DNA from 2 places in the Sinobacterium caligoides genome. Region 1 is predicted to be linked to the other one. Evidence: predicted binding sites of a transcription regulator. Region 1 holds the regulator's gene; the other holds the start of a gene.

Region 1 (3,773 bases):
CTAATGAAAAAGCCTGCTTTACTGCAGGCTTTTTTTCGAGTTTTTATCGTGTGAATGATGGCCGAATGAGTGTGAGGTGAGTGATGTTGAGAGATGTACAGCGCAGAGGCGCGCAGTTGCTGGGGTATGCTGATCAACAGTTATCAATGTTGGCACAGGCGGATGAGCAGCAGCATTTTGGTTTTTTAGAGGCTGCGACCCATCACTTGTATCAGGCGTGTCGATGCTACTTAGCTGAAGTGGCGATTGCTTACGGTGTCTCTTATGGCGAGTTGTCTGGAGATGGTGCTGTCGAGGAGCTGCTTGCCGTATTTTCAGCAAAGGGCTTGAATAGTGGCGAATTAAACGAGCTACATAGTGCAGATTGGTGGCAGTTGTTGAGGCGCTTACAGTCGAACTCACTGAGGTTGGAGGAGAGGGTTCGCGTTCGACAAAACCCAGCGGTCATTGCGGTGCAGGTGAGTGATGATGCGGGGCTGACGCGATCGAATATCGTTTCAATAAGAAATGAAATGATGTTGTTAATACAGCGACAAAGGAGTGATGCACAGGAATCTTAACCTTGTTTTAGCTCATGTATGCCTTAAAACAGGGGGAGAGCGTGAAATAAATGGTAACTATTGCAGTTGCGCCCTTGTTTCGTGGAATAAGGCGGTGTTATAACTAACAGACCGATTAATTAGAAGAAAAGGTGAGCATGGTGTCATCCTTATTGGAAATTGTTGAGCTTGCCAATGGTGAGATCGTCCTTAGAAGTGCCGATGGCGACAATCGCCCATTAATTAATATTCGTTTTGGCAGTGCCTCGGACCTGGTTTCTTCGGCAGATCGCCTCGAGGTGGCAAAAGCCATGATTCAGGCGGGTATGGCAACTTTTGCTGAAATCGTTGAGAATCAAGAGGAGCAGGCAGATATGCTCACGGCAGATGAGTGCTTTGAAAGCACCGAGACTGAGATGATCTGCGATATGGTTTTACATTAATCAATTACTAAAAGGCATTCATTATCCCTCTTTTTCGGGCTACTGGCCGTCTTAAAGTACGAGTAGGCAGTGGCTATTACCATTATTGGCGGCATAGCAGAGCTGTCTACGGTCTAGCGCACTGTCGTCCTCAATGTTGGCGATCACGGTATTACTTCGGCCATTATTGAGGCAGCGTAGTAAGAGTGCATTGGTTTCTGCTTGTGACTTAGTATTAATAATCAGTATGGGGCGCTGATCGAGGCCAAACTCTTTTAGTTTGCTTCTGTTAAGTGGTGGTGGGTTTATCCAGGTGACCCAGCGACTATCATCGCTACTGCTTAGGTGACTGATGATAGGGAGTAGTAACAGCTCTTGGCAGTGCTTACCTTTGATCGCCAGTTCGGTAATACACTCTGTATAGCCGGCTTGTGTCTCTTGGTTTTCTAGGGCTGCAAATAGGGGCATGTTATCGTCCTTTGCTGGTGGCTTGGTGCAGTCGCAGTGATCCAGTAGCGTGCACCAATCGAATATTAATGACGGCGAATGACGCCTACGCTGATACCTTCAATGGTTACTTCTTGATCTGCTAAATCGACAATGATGGGTTCGAACTCCTCATTCTCAGGAAGAAGCATAAGTTGACGTTTATTTTTTCCGTACTTTAAACGCTTTACTGTGACCTCGTCATCGATGCGAGCGACAACAACTTGCCCCTCTCTGACGTCGCTGGTGCTATGTACTGCCAGTAAGTCACCATCCATAATGCCGATGTTTTTCATGCTTTCGCCTCTGACACGCAATAGGTAGTCAGCAGTGGGGGAGAAAAACTGTTCGGGCATTTTTACATGATCATCAATATTTTGTTCTGCCAAGATTGGGTTGCCTGCAGCGACCTGACCGATAATGGGTAACCCAAGGTCTTCCTCCTGTGCGGTGATGCGAATTCCTCTAGAGGTGCCAGGAATGATCTCTATAGCCCCTTTTTTGGCGAGAGCACGAAGGTGTTCTTCTGCTGCGTTAGCGGATTTAAAGCCAAGCTCTTTGGCGATATCGGCACGTGTCGGTGGCAAGCCGCTATCTCGGATATGTCGCTTGATGAGTGAGAGGACTTCTGCCTGTCTTGCTGTTAGTTTAATCATGGCGCCTATCTGTTTGTTTATACAGTTGCTGTAACTATATACAGTATATTCTTGAGGCGCAACAAGACTGACTAATTTGTTCGTTATTTATTCATAGGTCATTGAATAGATTTTCATAAGTGATCGATTGAAGAGGGTCCTCACCTAGGTTCATCGTAGTCGTTGAGTCCTCGGCATACCCTTGCTCCTTTTCAACTTCGTAAGGGGCGGTCCAGTCTTCTGGCGCGGCGATTTGCTGTAGGTTGTCTTGTAGCCAGCTATCTATATCGTACTCACCGATTTCGCCGTCTATGTATTGGATTTCGATGCTAGAGCTGATGTCGTCTAAGGCAACGACCTCAAAGATAGCGCCTTCTTCTGCCTTATACCATTGACCGATTTTTGCGATTTGCGTTGCCATTTCAATTCTCCCAACAAATGCAATGTTGCAAAGTTTGTGTTGTGGAGGCTATGTTATGAGCTTGTTATTTTAAGCCGTCAAGTGATGTCGTGTAGAATTACGCGATACAGCACTGAAGTTGGAGGCTAATAAAGCTATTATTGTTTTCGTATAGTCTTATTAAATCAAGGGGTAGAAGGTGGAGGGTAATATTTTTCAGCGTATAGAGATGTGGCTTCCTGAGTGGCTAAAGGGGCCAATATTATTATTGCTTGGTGCGTTTGTTTTCGCGTTTGTAGTGAGCTGGATGGCTCGTATACTAATTCGACGTTTGCAGGCACAGCTACTTAAAAACAATCGGCAGTGGGATGACTTGTTGTTGTCGGCGATGCGGGGGCCTACTTCAGCGTTTATTTGGTTGTTTGTGGGAAGTTGGACGGCTCAGAGGTTATTGCCAGCAGTGAATGATGAAGAGCTGCAGCCTTTGATCATGTTTAAAGATATTGCCTTCATCTGCATATTGGCGTGGCTGTTAGTGCGCTTTGTACGGCTGGCGGAAACGCTGTTTGAGTCTCGTGGTGGGCTAATCAACCTCGATGCAGCGGCGATTCACACCATTGGTAAGTTGTTGAGAATAATAATTGTGCTGATTGTAGTGCTGATTTGTATCCAGCGACTTGGCTATAGTATCTCGGGAATCTTGGCTGTGGGTAGTATCGGCGGTATCGCGATTAGTTTTGCGGCTAAGGATTTGCTGGCTAACTTCTTCGGGGGGTTGATGGTGTATTTGGATCGCCCCTTTGCTATTGGTGATTGGGTTCGTTCGCCGGATACTGAAATGGAGGGGACGGTAGAGCATATTGGTTGGCGTACGACACGAATTCGCACTTTTGATCAGCGCCCGCTCTATGTGCCTAACTCGGTCTTTGCCAATGTTGCTGTTGAAAACCCCTCGCGTATGCTGAATCGGCGTATCTATGAGACGGTGGGGGTTCGCTATAATGATATTAAGGCGCTTGAGTTTATTGTACGTGATGTCAGGCAGATGCTAGAGAATCATCCGGATATTGACATGCGTAAGACGCTGATTGTTAACTTCAATAGCTTCGGTGCCTCGTCACTCGACTTCTTCGTTTATACCTTTACCAAGACCACGAACTGGGTTTTGTTTCACGAGATTAAGCAGGATGTATTGCTTAAGATTGCGGCCATTATCGAGCAACACGGTGCTGATATTGCCTACCCAACTACAACGTTGAAGCTTGAGGATATAGTGACGGCGGCCTCCGAA
Region 2 (3,773 bases), on a different contig from region 1:
GAGAGTCAGCGGGGTAACATCGAGCAGCAATACGTCGGTAACGTCACCGGCCAATACCGCACCCTGAATCGCCGCGCCCATGGCAACAGCCTCATCGGGGTTAACGTCACGACGTGCTTCTTTACCGAAGAACTCAGCAACCTTCTCCTGCACCAACGGCATACGAGTCTGACCACCCACGAGGATGATATCGTCGATCTCTGAAGTGCTCAGGTCGGCATCAGCCAACGCCTGCTTCAGCGGTGCAATGGTGCGAACCACAAGCTCTTCTACCAACGACTCAAGCTTGGCACGAGTCATCTTCACCACAAGGTGCTTAGGACCGGTAGCATCAGCGGTGATATAAGGCAGGTTAACCTCAGTCTGTGCCGCAGAAGAAAGCTCAATTTTCGCCTTCTCGGCAGCCTCTTTCAGACGCTGCATCGCCAGTGCATCACCGTGTAGGTCGATGCCGCTATCCTTCTTAAACTCTGCAGACAAGAACTCGATCAAACGCATGTCGAAATCTTCACCACCGAGGAAGGTGTCGCCGTTGGTAGAAAGCACCTCAAACTGCTTCTCACCGTCGACATCGGCCATTTCAATGATAGAGATATCGAAGGTACCACCACCGAGGTCATAAACCGCAACAGTGTGATCGCCTTTCGCTTTGTCCATGCCGTAGGCAAGAGCCGCAGCCGTTGGCTCGTTGATAATACGCTTAACGTCTAGACCGGCGATACGACCTGCATCTTTAGTCGCCTGACGCTGTGAGTCGTTGAAGTAAGCAGGAACGGTAACAACCGCTTCTGTAACAGACTCACCAAGAAACTCTTCTGCCGTCTTCTTCATCTTCTTAAGAACTTCGGCTGAAATCTGTGGCGGGGCCATTTTCTCGCCCTTCACCTCTACCCATGCGTCGCCGTTATCGGCGGCAGCGATAGTGTAGGGAACCATCTTGATATCTTTCTGTACGACATCATCAGCGAATTTACGACCGATGAGACGCTTGATCGCGAACAATGTGTTCTGCGGGTTGGTCACAGCCTGGCGCTTAGCTGGCTGACCGACCAATACCTCACCGTCTTCGGCGTAGGCAATAATAGATGGGGTAGTACGATCACCCTCAGCGTTCTCGATGATACGGGCACTATCGCCATCCAATACCGAAACGCATGAGTTGGTAGTACCCAAGTCGATGCCAATAATCTTACCCATTTTAACTCTCCTAAATCTTTAATCTTACTTTCTGCCGAGGGACGTTTTGCATCTCCTGACAGCGACGGGGATGACCCCTGATATCTTTGCTTGTTGTAGATATTGGCGCTGGACAATGGAATTCAAGGGGCCAGCGCAAAAAAATCACACAAAACGTTAAGCGCCCTTATCGGCCGCCTTGCTGACCATGACCATTGCCGGACGCAATAAACGACCATTCAGGTTGTAACCCTTCTGTACCACATGCAGCACGGTATTAGGCTCGCAGTCTGGGTTCTCGATCATGCTCATCGCCTGATGCGCCTGCGGATCGAACGGTTCACCAGCGGGGTTAACACCTTCAATCTTGAAGCGCTTGAACACGTCTTCCAGATTCTTACGGGTCAATTCAACCCCTTCCATCGCCGCCGCCACGTGTTCCTCAGCCGACGCCTCAAGCGCACGCTCAAGGTTATCCATGACCGGCAACAACTCACCGGCAAACTTCTCCAGCGCAAACTTACGCGCCTTATCGACCTCGCCTTCAGAGCGACGACGAATATTTTGCGCCTCAGCCTGCACTCGCAGCGAGCTATCTTTCAGCTCGGCAATCTCTTGCTGCGCCTGTTCTAACTGAGCCGCCAGATCGACCTGCTGCTCAACCTCGCCCTCAACCACTTCTTCAACAATTTCTTCGACAATCTCTTCGACCACTGCCTCAGTCGCTGTATTTTCGGCCTGTTGCTCAGCTGCAACATCAACCACTTCTTCCGCCTGCTTGTCTTGCTTCTGTTCTGACACAACAACACTCCACTATCTAATCTTTTGAATACGAAGACCTTATTACTAGGCTCCAGCGCAATACTATTCCCTCGTCGTGCCGCTGATGCAGGCCTCGACCGTCGGGAGCTGTAGGATGCTAGTTGTAATGGGGTCGAGGCCAATAAAAATCAAGCGACGAAACCGAGCCGTTGAAAAAAAATTACCGAGAACTCGCATCACCTCGATTATTGCTGTATAAACAAACAGTCACTGTACGAAAACCCAGTATCCCTATAGGTAACTCGGCATGCTCACACAACTCTGCATCGACAACTTCGCCCTCGCCCAGAGCCTGGAACTAGACTTCAGCGGCGGTATGACAGCCATCACCGGCGAGACCGGTGCGGGAAAATCGTTGACTCTCGAGGCGCTGGCCACCATCACCGGCGGTCGTGCTGACGTCAACATGATCCGCAACGGCAGCGAACAAGCAGAGCTTCACGCTCGCTTCGACCTCAGCGACTCGCCACAAGCCCGGCAATGGCTACAGCAACAGGCCATCGGCGGCGACGACGAGTGCCTGTTACGCCGCATCATCAGTCGCAGTGGGCGCACCAAGGCCTACATCAACGGCAAGCCGGTCTCCGTCAAACAGCTTAAAGAGCTCGGCGAGCAGCTGCTCGATATTCACAGCCAGAACCAGCACTACTCGCTACTCAAACGCGACACCCAACGCGAGTTACTCGACAACTTTGCCGCGCAACAACCCCTGCTGTTACAGCTGCAGGGCGCTTATCAGCAACTGCAGGAAGCACAGCAGCAACTGCAACTACGCCACGACAACGCCGGTGAGCAAAGCGCCCGCGAACAACTCTTGCGCTACCAGAGCGCCGAACTCAATCAACTCGCCCTCGAGGAGGATGAGCTCGAGGCCCTCGAATCGGAACAGAGCCAGCTGGCCAACGCCGAAGAGACCCTGACCGCCTGTTACCATAGCCAACAGCTCTGCGACAGCGGTGACAACAGCCTGCTGAATCAGCTGCATCAAGCGAGCAGCTCACTACTTGCCGTCACCGGCGAGGACGAACAGCTAGGCGAGGCCATCGAACTACTGAGCAACGCCCAGATCTTGGTCAGCGAGGCCAGCAGTGCCATCGCCAGTCATATCGAGCGCCAACCCCTCGACCCCGCCCGACTGCAATGGGTTGAAGAGCGACTCAGTCTGATCTATCAGACTGCCCGCAAGCACCGCATCCAACCCCAGCAACTGCCCGCACTCGCCCTCGAACTCAACGCCGAGCTCGAGCTACTCGACAGCGACGACAACCAGCTCGAGCAACTGGAACAACAGATAGCCACCCTGCAAAAAAGCTACGACAAACTGGCGACGAAGATCAGCCGCCAGCGTCGCAGCGCCGGTAAGAAGCTACAACAACTCGCCAACCAACAGCTCGCGGCGCTGAGCATGGAACACTGTAAGATCAACTTCGCCTTCACCCCCTGCGACCGCGGCCCCGCCGGCAAAGAGATCGTCGAATTACTCGTCAGCACCAACCCAGGGCAGGAGCCACAACTCATCTCCAAGGTCGCCTCGGGAGGCGAGCTATCACGCATCAGCCTTGCCATTAGCGTTGTCTCCAGCCACCAGCAGGCAGCCGGTACGCGTATCTTTGACGAGGTCGATGTTGGTATCGGTGGCGGTGTCGCCGAGATTGTCGGACGCCTGCTACGTGAACTCGGCCAACACAGCCAGGTACTCTGCATCACCCACCTACCGCAGGTCGCAAGCCAAGCCCATCAACACCTTCAAGCCAGCAAGAGCACCGACGGCGACG

The links. The regulator LexA, encoded in region 1, represses DNA repair genes until DNA is damaged. The targets are predictions, from matches to a motif close to ACTGTNTNTANANACAGT.
Region 2: the regulator LexA is predicted to act here: its motif matches at 2,189-2,206, upstream of recN (DNA repair protein RecN).

Annotation. Positions count from the first base shown of each region.
Region 1 is NZ_RKHR01000005.1:493,239-497,011, reverse strand. It holds gene EDC56_RS14510 (hypothetical protein) at 84-560, shown strand; gene EDC56_RS14505 (hypothetical protein) at 698-982, shown strand; gene EDC56_RS14500 (SulA-like leucine-rich domain-containing protein) at 1,034-1,429, opposite strand; gene lexA (transcriptional repressor LexA) at 1,495-2,103, opposite strand; gene EDC56_RS14490 (DUF6763 family protein) at 2,195-2,503, opposite strand; gene EDC56_RS14485 (mechanosensitive ion channel family protein) at 2,790-3,773, shown strand, end outside.
Region 2 is NZ_RKHR01000007.1:50,588-54,360, forward strand. It holds gene dnaK (molecular chaperone DnaK) at 1-1,197, opposite strand, end outside; gene grpE (nucleotide exchange factor GrpE) at 1,354-1,977, opposite strand; gene recN (DNA repair protein RecN) at 2,246-3,773, shown strand, end outside.